Linked DNA regions of Flectobacillus major DSM 103. The main gene of each other region encodes a partner of the protein of the gene in region 2 in a complex. Links are inferred from orthologs where the notes say so. Each region holds a gene or a part of one and is shown on either strand. Other genes may lie near its edges. The genes, in order: tsaD and tsaB.

Region 1 (9,568 bases), 930 kb from region 2 along the record:
GCTTCATATACCTTGTGTACATGTTCTATTTTATAGCCCGTTTCTTCTTCTGTTTCTCTTTTTATGGCTACCTCAGGATTATCATAGTCTAGCAAACCTGCACAAGTCTCTATCAACATTCCTGTTGTATTGCCATTCACATAAGTTGGTAAACGAAACTGATTGGTCAAAATAACCGTTTTCTGCTCGGTATTGTACAACAATATCGTTGCCCCATTACCTCGGTCATACACTTCTCTTGACTGAGTTTCTACTTTCCCATTTTTGCGAAAGTAATCGTAAGTAATTTTTTTAAGAATATACCAGTTATCCGATAATAATTGTTCTTCTTTAATTTCTATTTTAGGAATCATTTTTTTGATTATTTATGAACGATTTTGATTATTTATGATTATTTTTAACAAAGAAAATAGATTACTATGAATTTCCAAATAAGAAAACAGCTTATTTTACAAACGGTAGAATCTCAAGGCTCGGTAGAAGTCAAGGATTTAGCCGAAATATTACAGACTTCCGAAATCACAGTACGGCGTGATTTGGCTATTTTGGCCGAGCAAGGTTTGTTATATCGAACACATGGCGGAGCAATGAAGCTGAGCTTGACCCAAAATCCTATTAGTTTTAGTAACAAAACAGCTACACATGCCACCGAAAAAGACTATATCTGTCAAAAGGCCAATGAATTTATTCAGGAAGGCGATACCATATTTGTTGATTGTGGCAGTACTTTGTTTAGGCTTTGCCCTTTTATTAAACACAAACGTATCAAAGTAATAACCAATTCATTACCAGTATTGTACGAATTAATCAATACGAGTATTTCTATTAATTTGGTAGGGGGCGAAGTTGACCACCAGCGCCAAGCGGTACATGGAAGTATTGCCCTAGAGCATCTGGCACGTTATCATGCCGACAAGGCTTTTATTGGGGTAGATGGCATATCGCTACACAACGGCCTAAGTGCTGCCAGTGAAAAAGAAGCGAGTATTGCCACTGCTATGGCAAGCCAATCAAAAGAAGTTTTTTTGCTATGCGATGCTAGCAAACTTGAAAAAAATGCTTATTTCCAGTTTGCTCCTCTCACCTTAATCCATACACTTATTACCGACTACAATGCCGATAAGCAGCTGTTGGAACAATACCGAGCAAAAAATCTACGCGTGATTCAGTAGAAAAAAAATAAAAGCAAAATGTTTTTGGGCAACAGTTCCGATATTTGTTGTTCAAATGTCCCAAGCATCAGTTCATGACAGAAGTAGATAAAACATATTTACAGTATTTATTTTCGGAAGAAACCGTTTACTTCATTCCAAACAAAGAGGTTTTGGCAAAACCCGATGTAAAGAACGAAATAGCCACTAGGCACAACTCCGAAAATCCTGTAAAAGTACAAAATATAGAAAATGTAACTACAGCCCCTGTTGCACCAGTAGCCGAGCCAGATTCTATCCCTTACAATCCCAAACACCAAGTATTGGTTATTGTACAACATATCAACGAAGAAGAATTGGCATTTTTAACAAAAATTTTGAATGCTGTCAATCTCCAAATCAATCAGGTTGACTTATTGGATTTATCTAAAATTGGCAATGCTAGCTTAAAAGCCTTACTAACCGAAAAATCAGTAAATCAGCTTTTGACCTTTGGGGTTTCATTATTTAAAATCAACCTCGAAATACCACTAACACCTTACCAAACCCGAGAAATTCAGGGAGTCAAATTACTTTATTCGGATGCACTTGGTGAGATTAAAGACGACCTTAATTGCAAAAAAGCCCTTTGGGCTGCCATGAAGATTTTATTTGCTTAAAAAAGTATCGGCATAAACTGGATTAAGCAGGCTGCCTTTAAGTTATATGCCCGATTCTCATAGAATTTTGCCTTTGAGATAAAAAATCATCCCAAAGGCAAAACCTCTATTACCAAGCCATTCGAGGCATAGGGCTAACATCTTGCCCACAGAACTCCCCTATTTCGGCCTTGAAATGGGCAGCCATTGCAATCATGCCTGCGTTGTCGGTACAATACTGAAACTGAGGAATATACACATTCCAGCCCAACTCTTGTCCTAAATTTTGTAATTCAGCACGCAAACCTGAATTGGCCGAAACACCTCCAGCAATAGCAATTTCCTTAATTTTGTATTGCTTTGCTGCTTTTTTGAGCTTTTGCAACAAAATCTTTATCAGGGTGTTTTGCATTGAAGCACAAATATCCGCTAAATTCTCTTCGACAAACTGAGGGCTTTTGGCTGTTTCTTTTTGTAAGAAATAGAGGAAAGCTGTTTTAATACCCGAAAATGAGTAATTAAGTCCTTGCATTTCAACCATCGGAAACTCAAACCTTGAAGGATTACCTTCTTTGGCGTATTTGTCAATCAATGGCCCACCAGGATAAGGCAAATTCAAAAGCTTGGCCGTTTTATCGAATGCCTCTCCTACGGCATCGTCTTGGGTTTCGCCAATAATTTCCATATCTAATGGCGAACGAACCAACACAATCTGTGTATGTCCACCGCTAACGGTTAGGCAAAGGAAGGGAAATTGAGGCTTGGGGTCATCAATAAAATGTGCCAAAACATGAGCTTGCATGTGGTGAACGTCTATCAATGGAATACCCAAACCCATAGCCAATGCTTTGGCAAAAGAAGTACCTACCAATAATGAACCTAAAAGTCCTGGTCCACGAGTAAATGCTATGGCATTTAGGTCAGATTTTGTTATCTTCGCTGTTTGTAGAGCCTCGGCTACTACGGGTACGATATGTTGCTGATGAGCACGACTTGCTAGTTCGGGAACAACTCCACCCCATTTTTGATGAATGGCTTGGCTTGCCACAATATTGGAATGAAGTTTGCCATCTATTATAACAGCCGCTGAGCTATCGTCACAAGATGATTCTATGGCTAAAATGGTCATAATCTAATTTTTTCACAAAGATAACCAATCATTTATTAAGCTGAGTATCTTACACAATCAGAAGAGTATATTTAGGCTATTTGTTATCAATAAATGTTTTTTGCTAGCATACAAATTAATTATAGCTTTGAGAAATAGTAAAAGAGAATAATCCTAAGTTTCAAGATAAAGTTATTTTGAATGAAATGCTTCAATATTTTGCAAACAGCCTTTTTGATAATACTTATTTTTTCGTTCAATCGTTGATTATAGGAATAGTACTAATCATTTTTCTAAATTTTTGTTATTTAAGTATTTAATTGTACGATTATGCCTCTATGATTTAGCGATATTACATTAACCTATAAAAATGAGTTGTTGCCGCTGCCCAATAAAGATGGCACCAAACGTATAAGTACTTACTATTGATACAATCTCTTTCTCTTTCGTAATAAAGTATTCATGATTTTCAATGCCCTCAAAATATCTACTAAAACTGTCCTATACACCATTGTAGGCTTTTTGTTGATAGCTGTTTTGCTGGCTGCTATTCTGAGAACTTCCTATATTCAGACCAAACTAGCCCAATATTATGCCCCCAAAATCTCTAAGGCTTTGGGCTATCCTATTGAAATAGACAAAGTTACTATACATTTTTTTGACGAAGCTACCTTAGAAGGTGTTCGGGTAAAAGACTATCAGGGTTATCAGATGATTGATATTGACAAGCTTGATCTAGACTTTCAAATACAAAATCTAGCCTTAGATACCACCCAAAATCAATTAGATTATGTGCGCTTGTATCGTCCAAAAGTAGTTTTGGTGATTGACAAAAACGGTGATTTGAATATAGATGAATTTATTCGTCGAATCAATAAACTGTTAGCCCCCCCCAAGCCTCGCCCAAAAAACCCGCATCCTTCGCCTTTTATTATCAAAGAAGCCGATATTGTCGATGGTGTATTTACGCTGAACGATGAGTCTGAGCCATATCTCAACAATCGAAAGTCATTTGACCACTATCATTTTACTTTACACGAGCTAGAGGCTCACCTCAATGACTTTACGCTTATTCGAGATACGATTTCTTTCAAAACAACCCTCAAGGGTTATGACCGTTTTTCTGATACTCGTATCAAAACTCTTCAAACCAATTTCTTGATTTCGGATACCCAAATGCGGTTTGATAAATTGCTATTAAAACTGAATAATTCGGTGGTAAGAAACCAGATCGTGATGTCGTTCAATAGTCAAAAAGATTTTAAGAAATGGAATGCAAAGGTACGCATGCGAGCTAATTTTGATTCGACAGTGGTAAGCTCGGACGACCTTGGCAGATTTGTCAACGATATGTATCAATTTAAAGATACCTATTACCTTAATGGTAATTTTGATGGCACTGTCAATAAATTTAGGCTTTCACAATTTGATTTATATTTCGGTAAAAAATCAAAACTTCATGGCGATTTTGCCTTCGATGGCTTACCTTCTATTCCAAAAACTCAAATGAATCTTCGTATGAATAAATCACATGTGCAGGTTCAAGATTTGGCAAATTATATCGGAAAAGAAACGGTTTCGAGTATTCAGCAATTTGGCCATATCATATTTGATGGCAACTTTGTAGGCACTACCTCTAATTTCAAAACAAAAGGTTTATTGGAATCTGAATTGGGGAAATTAGACATGGATGTAAGTATGCTTTTGCAAGACAACTCGGCAAGATCATCGTACAGTGGCTCGGTAAAAGCCAAAGATTTTAACTTAGGCAAACTCATCGACCAGCAGAATATACTAGGTAATTTGACCTTGGCAGGCAAAATAGAAGGTAAAGGTTTTTCGTGGAACGATGCAGTATTAAAATTTGATGGAGATGTCAATCAGATTGATTTTAACCAGTATCAGTACAAAAATATTTATGTAAATGGCCAGCTCGCCAAAAAGCTTTTTGAAGGGCGTGTGGCCGTAAAAGATACCAACCTGATTTTTGACCTATTTGGCAAAGTTGATTTTAGAAATAATAAAGACCAAATTGACCTTATCGGGAAGCTATCAAAATCCAACCTTCGTGAACTCAACTTTACCAAAGACGATTGGCGTTTTACTACCATTTTGGATGTACAACTCAAGGGTTATGAAATAGACAAGGCCATCGGAAAAGCTAAGTTTTATAATACAACTATTGGTTTTGAACGACGAGATTTGTTTCTCGACTCTATCCGTATTGTATCTGAAATTAACCCCAATCATCGGCGTTGGGCTTTGGAGTCGGAGGTGGCTAATTTTGCCTTTTCTGGCGACTTCAAACCAAGTAAGGCTGTCAGAGATTTACAGCAGTTGGTACAGGAATATAAGTTGTACTTTACGGGCGACGAAAAAGCACGACAAAGCTACTATGCCCATAAACTCAGCTTTACCCCAATGCCTTACAGAATCGACTATAAGTTTTTACTGAAAGATTTTTACCCTGTAATGGCCTTGGTATATCCTGAAGGGAAAGTAGCTAAAAATACCCAAATCAATGGTACATTCGGTATTAGTAATACCTCGACATTTTCGTTGGAGTCGACCATAGACACCCTTTTATTGGGTAATAAATATCAGTTTTATCGTTCGCATATCGACCTCAATAGCTCAAAATTCTATAATACACCCGAAGTACTAGCATCGCTTATTATTTCTTCAAAAAATCAAAAAATAAGCATTTTGCAACCTACCGAAAATTTAGATTTAGAAGCCTCGTGGGACCAAGACAAAATCAGATTTACTAGTAATATCAAACAAGAAAATGCTACTAATCAGGCCAATCTCAATGGTACTCTAAGGTTTATCCAAGAAGGTATTTCGTTACAATTTATTCGGTCAAAATTCAGGATGCTCGACCAAGTGTGGACAATCAATCCCGAAAACCTTATTAGTGTGATGGGGAAAGAGTTGAGTGCACAAAATTTAGTAGTAGGCAACGACGACCAATTTGTATCGCTCAATGGCAAAATATCGACCGACTCCACAGAAGTAATGAATTTTAAGGCAAAAAACTTTAGCCTCGAAACCCTCGCTCCTATTATTGCCTTCAACTTTGGAGGCATTGTCAATGCCGACGTGTCACTAAAAGAAGTATACAACCATGTCAACGCCGATTCTCAATTACGTATCGATGGCTTAACCTTAGATAACTTTTTGATTGGTAATTTGGAAGGAACAGGCATGTACGACCAAGAAGCCCAGATTGTCCGAATTGATTATAACCTCGAACGTTTGAGCAATCATGTACTAAAAATGCGAGGAACCTATGACCCTAAACAACAAGAAAACTCGCTGAATTTGACAGCCAACCTCAACCAAACCAGCCTTCAAATCCTCGAACCTTTTACCAAAGGTCTTTTTTCAAAACTCAAAGGCTCTGCTAGTGGCGACTTAAATATTTCAGGAAATTTACGCCACCCTATTGTCAATGGCACTATTGATCTAAAAAAAGGCTCATTGTTCTTTGATTACCTCAAAACTACTTTGAATTTTGAGGACAAACTGGTATTTGAACCCGATGAAATTCGTGCCAAAAGCCTCCGCCTAACCGACGAAGAAGGCAATAAAGCTACCTTGTCGGGTGGGGTGTATTATGATGGTGACAAAACCTTTACGCTACAGCTCAACGCCAATATGAATCGTTTCAAGATTTTGAATACAACCCGTAAAGACAATGATACTTACTACGGTGTAGGCTATGCCAGTGGACGCATCGGCATTACTGGTACACCCAGCAACCTCAATATAGATGCTGATATTCGCAGCGATAGAGGCACACGTTTATTTATTCCGCTCGACAAAGCACAAGATGCAGGCAACCAAGAAGAAATAGAGTTTTTGGCAGCACAAACCAAAGATTCGTCGGCTACGACCACACAAAAAATCGAGACTAGCGATAGCCGTATCAAAATGGATTTCAAATTCGATTTTAACCCTGATGCTTATGGTGAAGTACAGTTTGACAAACAAACTGGCGATATCATGCGAGTAAATGGAACAGGAAAAATCAACCTAAAAGTAGATACCAAAGGCGATTTTAGTATGACAGGCGAATACGCCATAGAACGAGGAGATTATACCTTTACTTTCCAAAATATTATTAATAAGAAATTTACGATTCAACGTGGCAGCCGAATTAGCTGGTCGGGTAGCCCTTACGATGCTATTTTGGATATTAAAGCTGCCTATACGCAAAACGTCAATTACCTTGGCTCGGTTATCGATACCTCGGCTCAGGGTTCTAGTACCTACAAAAATCGGGCAGAGTTTACCCGTCGTTATCCAGTAGATGTCATTATTAATCTTAAAGACCGTCTGTTACAACCCAATATTTCATTTGATTTAAAACTACACGATTACCCTCAAAACCCAGAATTTAATTCGGGGGTAACAGCATTTCAGAACCGTATCAGAACCGACGAGCAAGAACTCAACCGACAGGTTAGCAATGTGTTGTTATTAGGACAAATGGTTTCTAATAGTGCTGCAGCATTTGCTTCCGTCAATTTGGTTAATAACCTCATGGAGTTGGCCTCGAACCAATTGAGTAATGTATTCTCAAAAATTGACCAGAACCTTAATGTAGACTTATCGCTCAATGGTAATGGCCTTAATCAAGATTTGATTAATAACCTACAATTAAGGTTTTCGTACAATTTCAACGACCGTTTCCGTATCACAAGAAGTGGTGGCTTTACTACGGCTCTTAACCAAACCAATGCCCTATCGCTTATCGGAGACTGGTCGCTAGAGTGGTTTATCAAAAGAGATGGAAGTTTGAGGCTCAAAACCTATAACCGAAATGTACAAACCTCTATTTTAGGTTCATTCAATACTCAATACCAAACGTTCACTTCTGGCGGGATGTCGGTACTTTATTCAAAAAGCTTTAACTACCTTTTTCCCAACAAGCAAAAACTCAAAAATGCAGCTTCATTAAGCGATGGTCAAGAAAAAACCAACCAAATCGACTTTCTGAGTAATCCTTAGTGTTAATTCTGATGAGTGATTTAGTGATTTTTTTGAAAAAAGTTGGTATTTGAAGAACTCAAAATATTGAGATGGCATTTGGCCTTAACTAACAATCCACTCACAATTGACTCAATTAAAAATCACTAACTTACTCATTAACAGCTCCCCCCTCTCTATTAAACTAATTTCTCCACTCTCCTATAAATACCTGAACAGCAGGGCCAATTAAATAGATATTCTCAAAAGTATTATCAGCTTTTTTAGAAAACTCAATTCTTAAATCTCCTCCAAGTACTTTTACATCAACAAATTTTTCAAAGCCAAGTCGTAAATTGGCAGATAGAGCACAAGCTGTAACCCCCGTTCCACAAGCATAAGTTTCATCCTCCACACCACGCTCATAAGTACGTACCGACAAAGCATTTTGTCCTATAACTTCCACAAAATTTACGTTTGTTCCTCCTTTACTCACAAAAGGCTCTCCATATCTAATATTTTTGCCTGTAGTATAAACATCGAAATGAGCCAAATTTTCCACAAACTCTACATAATGTGGAGAGCCTGTATTCATAAAATCATACTTCACTGTCTGCTCAACCCCTGCAACATCAATCATCTTTAAAGAAATGGTATCGGGGTTCACCGAAGCCTCATGTTCGCCATCGATAGCAATAAAAGTGGTGGTGTTGCCAATTACACCAATATCATGAGCAAAACGCACCAAACAACGTCCTCCATTGCCACACATCGAGCCTTCTGTACCATCAGAATTGAAATAAACCATTCTAAAATCATACTGCTCGTCATTTTGCAACAACATTAGGCCATCGGCACCAATGCCAAAACGACGATGGCACATCAGTGCAATTAATTCTTGAGAAACAGGAAACGATTTATCTCGGTCGTCAATCACCACAAAATCATTACCAGCTCCTTGGTATTTATAAAATTTCATATTTATCTATTATTAAGGCACAAAGTACTACAATACGATGGCACAATTTTGATTAGTTATAAATCCAGATTAGTTAGACAATTTAATCAAGACTTTCACAAAACACTTCGTTTTCTAGCTTATAACATCAATTAGCTATGACAAATATCTTTCTTTCAAAATACTAATATGATGAGCCTCGTGGCCAGCAATCGCCCAAGCATAGGCTCTTGCCGATACCTCAAAGCCATTAGCATTGCCCATACGAGAGGCAATTTCTTCTGTCATAGAAGCGTACAAAGCAATAGACGATTCTCTTACTAAACGGTATTGTTCGAGCAAAGATTCAAAGCTTTGTTCAGAAAAATTAGACATAGCCATGTATTCATTTTCATCAAAACCTGGCAAAGGAGCTTTTTCACCACGAGCAATACACAACGAACGGTACGAAAAAATGCGTTCTGTATCGGTAATATGTCCTACCAACTCCTTAATCGACCACTTTCCTTCGGCATAACGATAGCTTTGTTGGATTTCTGTCAAATTTTTTAATAAAAAAAACACCTCCTCTTTTTGCTTCACAAGCATCTCAATAACATCCTGACTATCAGAATACTCTATATACCTTGAGAAATATTTATGTTGTGGATACTCATTTTTTTCGGCCTGTCTCATCGTTTTTTTATTTTTTTTTTCACAAAGGTATTGCATTACAGAAAAAAACCACTAATTTTGCATC
Region 2 (9,741 bases):
AAAGGCTTGGTACTAAACGACACGTATGATTGCTTTTTGCCCTCTTCTTTGCTATTGGCATCTTTGAGAAGGCGTAAGTTTACCGATGGGATTACGATTTCTTTGTTGTTGAGTGGATAAAAAGTAGCTTGATAAAACTTGTACTGCATATAATTTTTGCCATTAATCTTAATAGATTCTCCTTGGGTTTCGGTCAGGCCAAAGCTTTCTTCCCAGCAGCTTTCAGGTTTGATTTTTTTGATAATAGCAGGAATTTGAGTAGTATTTTGGTCAAACTGAATATCGGCAGTATTACTTTCTGCTACATAAAATGCCAAAGTCAGTGTAAAACCTTCCCCCACAAAAGGATTAAGCTTGTTGGTATTGAGCGAAAGGAAAGCATTCTCTTTTACATTGACCAAATCTTTTTGATTGCCTTCTATAAAATCAGTAAAATCTTCGCTGGTAGTTTCGGTTTCTTCGGCCAAAGGGTTATCGAGAGGTTTGGTTACAATCACCAAACAACCTTCACTTTTAACCTCAGTATTATTGACGAGCAGCTTGAAGGGTTTTATTTTTAGTGTGCCTTCTTTTTTGGGCAAATAATTTTGTGAAATACTGTAAGTAACAATAGGCTGCCCAGCCACCAACGACCTAGCTATGGCTTTGGTAAACCCACGCTTACTAAAATCTGGAAATTCGGGGAATCTACACTCGGGAATAGGCTGTTCGGGCGTTGTTTTGATTACCACAGTCACTACAAAAGGCATATCGCTCGTAATATTTTTTTCGCCAAGCGTAACTACAGGCGTGTTGTCTTGGGCTATCCCGATATAGCTAATTAAAAAACAAAATAATATTGAAATAGTAATATAATTTTTCGTAAATTTCACCGTTTTTCGTCAAAGGGTACTATTTCCCTAGTTTATGAAACCATTATTTAATTGAAAATTCAACAGTGCTATTACCATGTATAGCCACTTGTTTTTGATAATGAAGAAAGAACTAGTCTAAAATATATGGCAATTTTTTAGCAAGATACAACCTTTTTATGTCAGGATATTTAGTTTAACCCAAATTACACTTTTACAATTCAACTTTTTCATTAAACCAAATTTTCAAATCTCTAAAAAACTATGACAACGTTAGATTACGTCAAAATGATTCTTGATAAAGTTAGTTTTGATGCCAAGTTATTTGAAAAAGAGCTTAGAAAAGCTATCAAAAACATCGCTATTGAAGAAGTAAAATCTCTTAAAGATTGGTGTTTTGAACAGTATGGGAAAACTTATGAGCGATTAATAACACGATGTTTTAACCGATTCCGAAAGAAAACCCAATTGATTACAGCCTAAATTTTTGTTACAAAATCCCTTACCTTGTTTTATAGCGTACATTTTCACCAAGATATTCTTACAATACTTGGTGAAAATGTATTTTTGTCTTCTTCTTCGGCTACATTAGTCATTAGCTCACCAAAATCCTGAATACTTCTGTAAAATACTCATTAACAAAAAGTTATGTGAAAACTATTTTTACAGTTCAGTCGTTGTATTATTAGGATTTATCATTAATTTGCAAATACGTAAAAAGCACCTTTAACACAATCTAATCACAACCATTGGCCTATAATCACGGCTAATTTTATAATCTAGTACAATGAATCAATTACATATATCAGGTCGTTTAGTAAGGTAACTTGGCAAAAACCTCCGACTGATGACCGATTATTTCACCAACAAAATTTTTATAATTATGGGTCGGAAAGTCTTAGTATTGAATCAAGATTATAGTGCATTGGCAGTTTGTTCTATTCCAAAAGCATTTTTACTCGTATATCTCAAAAAGGCAGACCTTGTTGCCGAATCCGAAACTGAGCAGCTTCGTACTGTGTCTCAGTCGTTCCCTATGCCATCTGTTATTCGTCTCCATAGGTATGTTTATATGCCATTTAAGGGCGTAATTCTTTCTCGCCAGAATATCTTTAGACGCGACCACGGTGAATGCCAATATTGTGGTTCTAAAGAAGACCTAACCCTCGACCACGTACAGCCTAAGTCACGAGGAGGACGTACTTCGTGGGACAATCTTATCACAGCCTGTAAGCGTTGTAATTCAAAGAAAGGAGACCTAACACCTGAAGAAGCAGGTATGATACTAAGAAGCAAACCTTACAAACCCTCTTTTGTGATGTTTTTACGGGATTTTGGTGGTGCTATGGAAGCCAGTTGGATACCCTTTTTGGGCAAAAAAGAAAAAAGAGCTTGGGCAGATTAAGTATCTAATCTATTAGAACTTATTGCTTGAGATAGATTACTAGGGTTCAAACAAAAAAATCGTCATACTAAACAACCTCTTGTTTAGTATGACGATTTTGACATATAACACGTTTTATTTTTTCTTATACAAAGGTACAGTACTACAAGGTTCACCAAACATCAATGACTTGACATAGGGCTGTAACAAACGAGTAATTTCGACATAGGCTACTGTAGGTACAGGAACTTTTGAGCAGCCTTTAATCACTACACGTGCATCTAAATAATCATGAGGATTGATCTTGGCAATGGCATCGTAATATAGTTTTTCTTCGAGCTGTTGCAGGTTACCAAATACCACCAAATTAGCCACAGGTTGTAATTTTAGGGTCAAAAGCATATAAGCCCAAGTGGGTACAATAGCATCTTCCGAGCAGACAATCGCTACATTTTTGCCTGCATATACCGACCAGTCATGACTTTTAAGGAACTCGCGAAAGTCTTTTTCCTTCAAAATCATTCCCATAAAGAGGTTATCTTTAATATCATAAACCACCCTTTCTCCCTGATGGTAGTAATCTTCTAAATTGAGAGTTACAAGCCCACTATTGGCTACTTTATTGATAATTATATCCTCGGTTTCCATATTCTATTTGCTTTTGGGTGTTGTTCCAACAAAATCTTTGAGGTAGAAAGGCTCAAAACTTACAACATTTTCAAAAGCTTGCCGTTGATACGCCTGATATGCCAATATTCCTACCGTTTTGGCCGATGGGTAAATCTCAACCGTAGGAAAAATAGCATGCTCATGCGTTATTTTGGCTTTGCATTTTTGAGCACCATCACCAAAAAATACAACATTCTGAGTAGCTAAAAGTTCCTCAAATGATGTTTCATCAATTATTTTGGCTTCTGTAGTGGTAACTTGCAGCAAACTATTGTCCCAAAGCCCACAATAAACTTCCATGCGTCGAGCATCAATCATTGGGCAAAGCAGGTAGTTTGCTGGATAAAAATCCTTCATCTGACTTGCCATAGCTTCGAGGGTATTGACCGAAATAAGCGGTTTATCTAATGAAAAAGACAAGCCCTTGGCTGTAGATACACCAATCCGAAGCCCAGTATAAGAGCCTGGCCCTTTGGCTACAGCAATGGCGTCTAACTGTTGGAGCGAAAAACCTGCATATTTTACCACATTTTCAACCAATGTCGTGAGCATTCCCGAGTGCGATTTTTCGGTAAATAACTCATTCAAGGCTAAAAGTTTACCATCTTGATGCAATGCCACTGAACATACCTTGGTGGATGTATCGATACTAACAATTAAAGACATAAAATAATAATTTAAGAATAGCAACAACAACTCAGTGCCTCATTACTAGCTTACTTACAACAAATAAATAATTAAATAAAAAAAGCAAAAGATAAAGCAAGAGCCAATGCTATAACTTTATCTTTTGCTTTAGGATATAGCCCAGTACAAAATTACTTGCTTCCTTTCAAAATAGCATTGTAACGGTTCATATCTGTAAACAATTTTAGAGCTGCCTGAATCTCAGGGTCTTTGGCAAATGACTGTTCACGAGTTCCTTTTTGCAGATAATAATGCACTACAATTTCTTGTTCCAAAGCCATTTTGATTTCATCCTTAAACTTCAACATATCGGCCTCTTTATTGTGTGAAAGTTTGGCACGAAGGGATTTCAATTGGTCAGATACGGCATCGTAATAACGTTCTTTTTTGGCCGATGCTTCAAGTACATTCAGGTCTTTTTCAGCTTGTGTTGTATAGTCAAAAGACTGATTAACAGCCCATTTTATAAAATCTTGATATTCGGCATCGCTCAAAGCAAACTCTTTGGCAGGCTTGATACTTGGGTGTTCGTGGTGGTATTTAATAGCATAATCAAACAAAATCAAACGATTAGATAAAGCCTGAGTAACCATTGCTGGAGTTGGTTTTTCAACTTCTATATCGGGCAGAATTCCCCCTCCGTCAAATACTGTTCGTCCGCTACGAACCGTTTTGAAAGCCGTAATCAAAGAATCTGGCACTTTGCCGACACTTCCATCAGGATTGCGGTGTCCGTAGTCAATAGCCTGAATACAGCGTCCACTTGGAATATAGTATTTGGCCGTTGTTACTTTTAGTTTGGTATTGAACGACAAGTCACGCGTGATTTGTACAAGTCCTTTGCCATAGCTACGTTGGCCAACCAGTACACCACGATCGTAATCCTGAATAACACCTGCTACAATTTCGGCAGCCGAAGCACTTCTCGAATTGGTAAGTACAGTAATCGGAATATCAATATCGACAGCAGGTTTTAGCCCTGTATAGGTTTTGTTCCATTCTTCAACTTTTCCTTTCGTCGACACTATTTCGGCATCTTTTGGCAAGAAAATATTACAAATATCCACTGCCATATTTAGCAACCCCCCAGGATTGTCACGCAAATCAATCACCAGTTTTTTCATACCATTCGCTTTCAAATCGGTAAAAGCTTGGCGTACTTCCTTAGAAGCCGTGCTATTAAAATCTTTGAGGTCGATATAGCCTACTTCGTCGTTAATCATACCAAAGTAAGTTACATTTTTCATTTTTACGACATCCCTGGCTATGCTAATCTCTTCGAGTTTATTGCTACCATATCGTTTTACTGTAAGCTTTACAATAGTACCTGTTTGTCCTTTAATAAGCTTGCCAGGGTCTATTCCTTTTTTATTATTAAGTTCAATTCCATCTACTTTAACGATTTCGTCGCCTATACGCAAGCCCGATTTTTCGGCAGGTGTACCTTCGTCAATTCCCATAACAGTAATACGCCCCGAGCGGTTACCTGTAACAATTCCAATGCCATTGTATTTGCCAGTGGTCATGGTCATGTAATCCTCGATATCGTCTTCGGCATAGTACACGGTATAGGGGTCAAATGACTTTAACATGGCATCAATCGACGTTTTAATGGTTCGATTGGGGTTGATTTCATCGACATAATAGCGGTTGAGTTCTTTGAAAAGCGTAGCGTAAATGTCTAAATTTTTGGCAATTTCAAAAAACCTTTCACCGGGGTCAGTAAAAGAAGCGAGCGATAACCCCGTTATTACCACAGTGGTAGCCAATAGGGTTCTGTAAGGTCTTTTCAATTTCATAGGATGATATAATTCAGCTTTTCAAAACAAGAATATAACGAAGTAGTTGTGATTATGTTATGTCGAAATAGTAGCCATCGAATAAGCTTTATTTTACACAAAATTTCTTTAATTCATTTTGTATAAAATACCTTTCATAGCCTTTTCAATTTTGGCATAATCCTCTATTTTCTTAGCAATATACACAAAAGCAATGTATGCAGGTAATGGCTGAGTATTTTTTTGGAGCAATAGCTGTTTGTTGAGGCGATAAGCCTCACGAGTACGGCGTTTTATGAGGTTGCGGTCAACGGCGTGTTTGAAGTATCGTTTAGAAACCGAAATCAGAATTTGGGGTAATTCGGTACTAGGTGTATCTGTATTTTTTTCAAGGAAAGAAACACGAAAAGGGTAGAGAAAAACCGATTTGGTTTGTTCACTACCCTTGTCAAAGAGGGATTCAATAATTTTCTTGCTAGAAAGTCGCTCAGATTTCTTGAAAGTTTTTTTCATTCAAAGTTTCTTTAATTACTTGTTTCTGGAATCGAGTTGAGTAATTGTTAACACGAGACATGAAACACGAAACGCAGAAACTCACAAATTACTTACCTCTCTTCTCGTCTGAAACTGTCAATTTGTGTCTTCCTCTTGCACGGCGAGCAGCCAATACACGGCGACCATTTGCAGTTGACATTCTATCACGGAATCCGTGCTTGTTTTTTCTTTTTCTTACCGATGGTTGAAATGTTCTTTTCATTGCTATTGAAAATTGAAATGTCTTTTACAATATAAACTGACTGATTTTCAGAGATATTTTGAAAAATTATCAAAGTTGGTCTGAAGTATCAGTGAAAATTTTCAAAATATAAAAATCTTTTGTCCCAAAAATAGGAGTGCAAAGGTACTTATTTTTTTTAAAATTGCAAACTACTTTACCAAAAGATTCTAATTGCTTGCACCTTGATTATGAGTAACTTTGGATTCTTTACGAATAATAGTACCTTGCATCTTTAGCATTCCCGATAAAAAATGAGATACAAAATTTATGCAGAAAATCCTCAGAGCCATTTCCTAACGATAGAAATGGAGGTTGAAAATATTACATCTGACCGTATAAAAATTCAGTTACCTGCTTGGCGGCCTGGGCGTTATGAGCTTCAGAATTTTGCCAAAAATATTCAAACTTTTGAGATTACAGACGAACTCAACAGAAAGGTAGACTTCCATAAGGTATCTAAAGACCGCTGGAAAGTGTACACCAAAGGTGCTAGCAAACTAACGGTAAAATTAAGGTATTATGCCTTTATTCAGCATCCAAGTGGTGTTTTTGCCAATGCTGGAAGTTCATATATCGACGAAAATACTTTATATGTAAATTTTGTCAATTGCTTGCCATACGTAAATGGCCGAATGCACGAACCTTGCTCGGTTGAGTTGAATTTGCCCGATACTTATAAAGTAGCTTGTGGCTTACAATATAAAAATAACACTTTATGGGCCGATGATTACTATCATTTGGTTGATTCTCCTGTGTTGGCAAGTCCTTATTTACAAAGCCAACAATTTGCCATTAGGGATGTTGATTTTTATGTTTGGTTCTTAGGAAATTACCAGCCCAACTGGGAAAAAATAGTATTAGATTTTACCAAATTTTCTCAAAAACAAATTGATGTTATGGGCGATTTTCCTGAAAAGGAATACCATTTCATCAATTGGATTCTACCTGTGTCTTTTTATCATGGAGTAGAACATCGTAGCTCTACAATGGTTGTTTTGGGGCCTGATACTGAGGGCGATGGCCTATATTCCGACCTTTTGGGCGTAAGCTCGCACGAGCTATATCATGCTTGGAATATCTGTAAAATCAGACCTGTAGAAATGTTGCCATACGACTTGACCCGAGAAAACTATTTTCAGACAGGCTTTGTAGCCGAAGGGGTAACAACCTATCTTGGCGATGTTTTTCTCAAACAATCGGGTGTTTTTTCGTTAGAAGAGTACCTCAAAGAGTTTGAAACAACCCTCAAACGTCATTTTGAGCAGGATGGCAAATCGTCGATGTCGTTGGTAGAAGCTTCTTTTGATTTATGGTTAGATGGTTACGTTGCCTCAATTCCACATCGACGGGTATCCATTTATAATAAAGGGGCAGTAGTCGCTTTTTTATTAGATGGTTACATTCGTCAGGCAACCCAACACCAAAAGTCGATTCACGATGTGATGCGTTTGATGTGGGAGCGTTTTGGTAAAACAGCTATTGGCTATTCTTTGGCCGATTATCGGACGATAGCCGAAGAGGTAGCGGGTGGTTCGTTATCAACATATTTTGAAGAATGTATTTTGGGTAATACGCCTCTCGAAACACAGGTACAAGCCCTTTTAAGTTGGTATGGGATAGAGGTTACTTTTGACGAAGCGTTGAAGGTACAATTGCAGTTGCTCGATGCTCAAAATGAGAATTTGAAAGAATGGTTGGGCTAAAGCCCTGTTGTCGTGTAACTTTGCAATAACATTGGCTTAGTCATTAGCTTATCTTACGATTCTTATATCATTAGAATATTATCAAATGAAAGATAAAATCAAACAATTAGCCGCCCAACATGCGGGAGAATTTGTGGCAAATCGTCGTTATTTGCATACCAATCCTGAGCTTTCTTTTCATGAATTTAATACGCAAAAATATGTTGCTCAAAAGCTCAAAGAAATTGGTATTACACCTGTAGAGATTGCCAATACTGGATTGGTAGCAACGATTGAAGGCCGTAATCCTGAAAAAAAAGTGGTAGCTCTTAGGGCCGATATGGATGCCCTTCCTATTGTAGAAGCCAACGATGTACCTTACAAATCTCTGAACCCTGGTGTGATGCACGCTTGTGGACATGATGTTCACACGTCGTCGTTATTAGGAACTGCCAAAATTTTGCAAAATCTTAAAGAAGAGTTTGAGGGTACGGTAAAATTGGTATTTCAGCCTGCCGAAGAAAAAGCCCCAGGTGGAGCAAGCATTATGATTGAACAGGGTGTTTTGCAAAACCCTACTCCTCATAAAATGCTTGGGCAACACGTGGCTCCTAATATTCCTGTCGGCAAAATTGGTTTTAGAGAAGGTATGTATATGGCCTCGGCCGATGAGCTATACTTGACCGTAAAAGGAAAAGGTGGACATGGTGCAATGCCCGAAAGCTGTATCGACCCTGTGTTGATAGCCTCGCATATTATTGTATCAATGCAACAAATCATTTCTCGTAACCGCAACCCTCGTTATCCTTCTGTGCTTACTTTTGGCAAAGTAATAGCCAATGGAGCTACCAATGTTATCCCTAACGAGGTATACATAGAGGGTACATTCCGTGCTATGGACGAAGAATGGCGTGCTGAAGGCTTACAACGGATTCGTAAAATTGCCGAACTAACAGCCGAGGCAATGGGCGGTACTTGCGAAGTGTTTATTCAGAAAGGATATCCTTTCTTGAAAAATGAACCCGAACTTACTCGTCGTATGAAAGGTGCTGCGGTTGATTTTATGGGTCAAGAAAATGTAATAGACCTAGATATTTGGCTTGCTGCCGAAGACTTTGCTTTTTATACCCACCATGTAGATGCCTGCTTTTATCGTTTAGGTACTCGCAACGAAGAGCGTGGTATTATTTCGGGGGTACATACTCCAACCTTTGATATTGATGAAAATGCCCTCGAAATTGGTGCAGGCCTGATGAGCTGGTTAACCGTAAGCGAATTAGCCCTATAAGGCTGTTACCATTTTTTATTTTCCCGTAATAACTATTGACACCGCTATGTCGAGTACAGTATATAATAGGTATATGCTTTGCTCGACATTTTGGTGTTGTAGGTATTGAAGTTTTGCCAAAACAAACCATTAAGTAAATAGGCGAGCAAAGTTATTTAAGCTCAAAATTTAGTACCCATACTTAATTTTGTACCTAATTAGTTGGGGTAGTAGAGTACATCCAAATAGGCTCTATTACTTATTTAATTCATTATTTTAATGAGACTATGATGAAAAAATTACTTTTTATGACATCGCTATTAGGCGTTTTATCTTGTAAGTCTATTCCCAATGACCAACTTATTACGGTTGGTTCTGGAGGAGGATTTACGGGTATTTGGCATCAATATTCGCTAAAACCGTCGGGCGAAATTGTTCACAAATCTAGTAAAACAGATTCTACCGAACATATAACTCAGTTGTCAAAGACAAAAGCGAAGCAATTTTTTGCTGAAATAACTACTCTACGCTTAGATAGCCTGGCACTCAACGAAACAGGCAATATGAATTATTTTATCGAGTTTTCGGAAGGTAAAAAAGGAACTCGTAAAGTACAGTGGTCGAATTCACAAATGGCACCTGATT

What was found.
Region 1: the proteins of tsaB (region 2) and tsaD are in contact, whole or in part, in a solved structure (PDB 4WQ4), measured with the Escherichia coli proteins. The link is inferred for Flectobacillus major DSM 103 from one-to-one orthologs.

The regions. Positions count from the first base shown.
Region 1 is NZ_KE386491.1:4,772,907-4,782,474, reverse strand. What follows is about bases 920-3,694. They hold tsaD (tRNA (adenosine(37)-N6)-threonylcarbamoyltransferase complex transferase subunit TsaD), read right to left. Parts: upstream 2,919-3,694; coding sequence 1,920-2,918; downstream 920-1,919. Other genes in these bases: FLEMA_RS74310 (translocation/assembly module TamB domain-containing protein), read left to right, coding at 3,360-3,694; FLEMA_RS0155175 (hypothetical protein), read left to right, coding at 1,247-1,810; FLEMA_RS0155180 (DeoR/GlpR family DNA-binding transcription regulator), read left to right, coding at 920-1,172. Also shown: GDP-mannose pyrophosphatase NudK, read right to left, coding at 1-353; more of FLEMA_RS0155180, read left to right, coding at 420-919; more of FLEMA_RS74310, read left to right, coding at 3,695-7,913; dapF (diaminopimelate epimerase), read right to left, coding at 8,077-8,850; FLEMA_RS74300 (DinB family protein), read right to left, coding at 8,986-9,504.
Region 2 is NZ_KE386491.1:3,847,641-3,857,381, forward strand. Bases 1,729-4,676 are described here. They hold tsaB (tRNA (adenosine(37)-N6)-threonylcarbamoyltransferase complex dimerization subunit type 1 TsaB), read right to left. Parts: upstream 3,571-4,676; coding sequence 2,887-3,570; downstream 1,729-2,886. Other genes in these bases: FLEMA_RS0138255 (HNH endonuclease), read left to right, coding at 1,735-2,256; FLEMA_RS0138265 (DUF2480 family protein), read right to left, coding at 2,371-2,883; FLEMA_RS0138275 (S41 family peptidase), read right to left, coding at 3,723-4,676. Also shown: FLEMA_RS0138240 (BatD family protein), read right to left, coding at 1-872; FLEMA_RS0138245 (hypothetical protein), read left to right, coding at 1,116-1,334; more of FLEMA_RS0138275, read right to left, coding at 4,677-5,390; rnpA (ribonuclease P protein component), read right to left, coding at 5,499-5,882; rpmH (50S ribosomal protein L34), read right to left, coding at 5,971-6,126; FLEMA_RS71705 (M61 family metallopeptidase), read left to right, coding at 6,399-7,850; FLEMA_RS71710 (M20 metallopeptidase family protein), read left to right, coding at 7,936-9,117; FLEMA_RS71715 (hypothetical protein), read left to right, coding at 9,384-9,741. UniProt on the Escherichia coli protein: Required for the formation of a threonylcarbamoyl group on adenosine at position 37 (t(6)A37) in tRNAs that read codons beginning with adenine.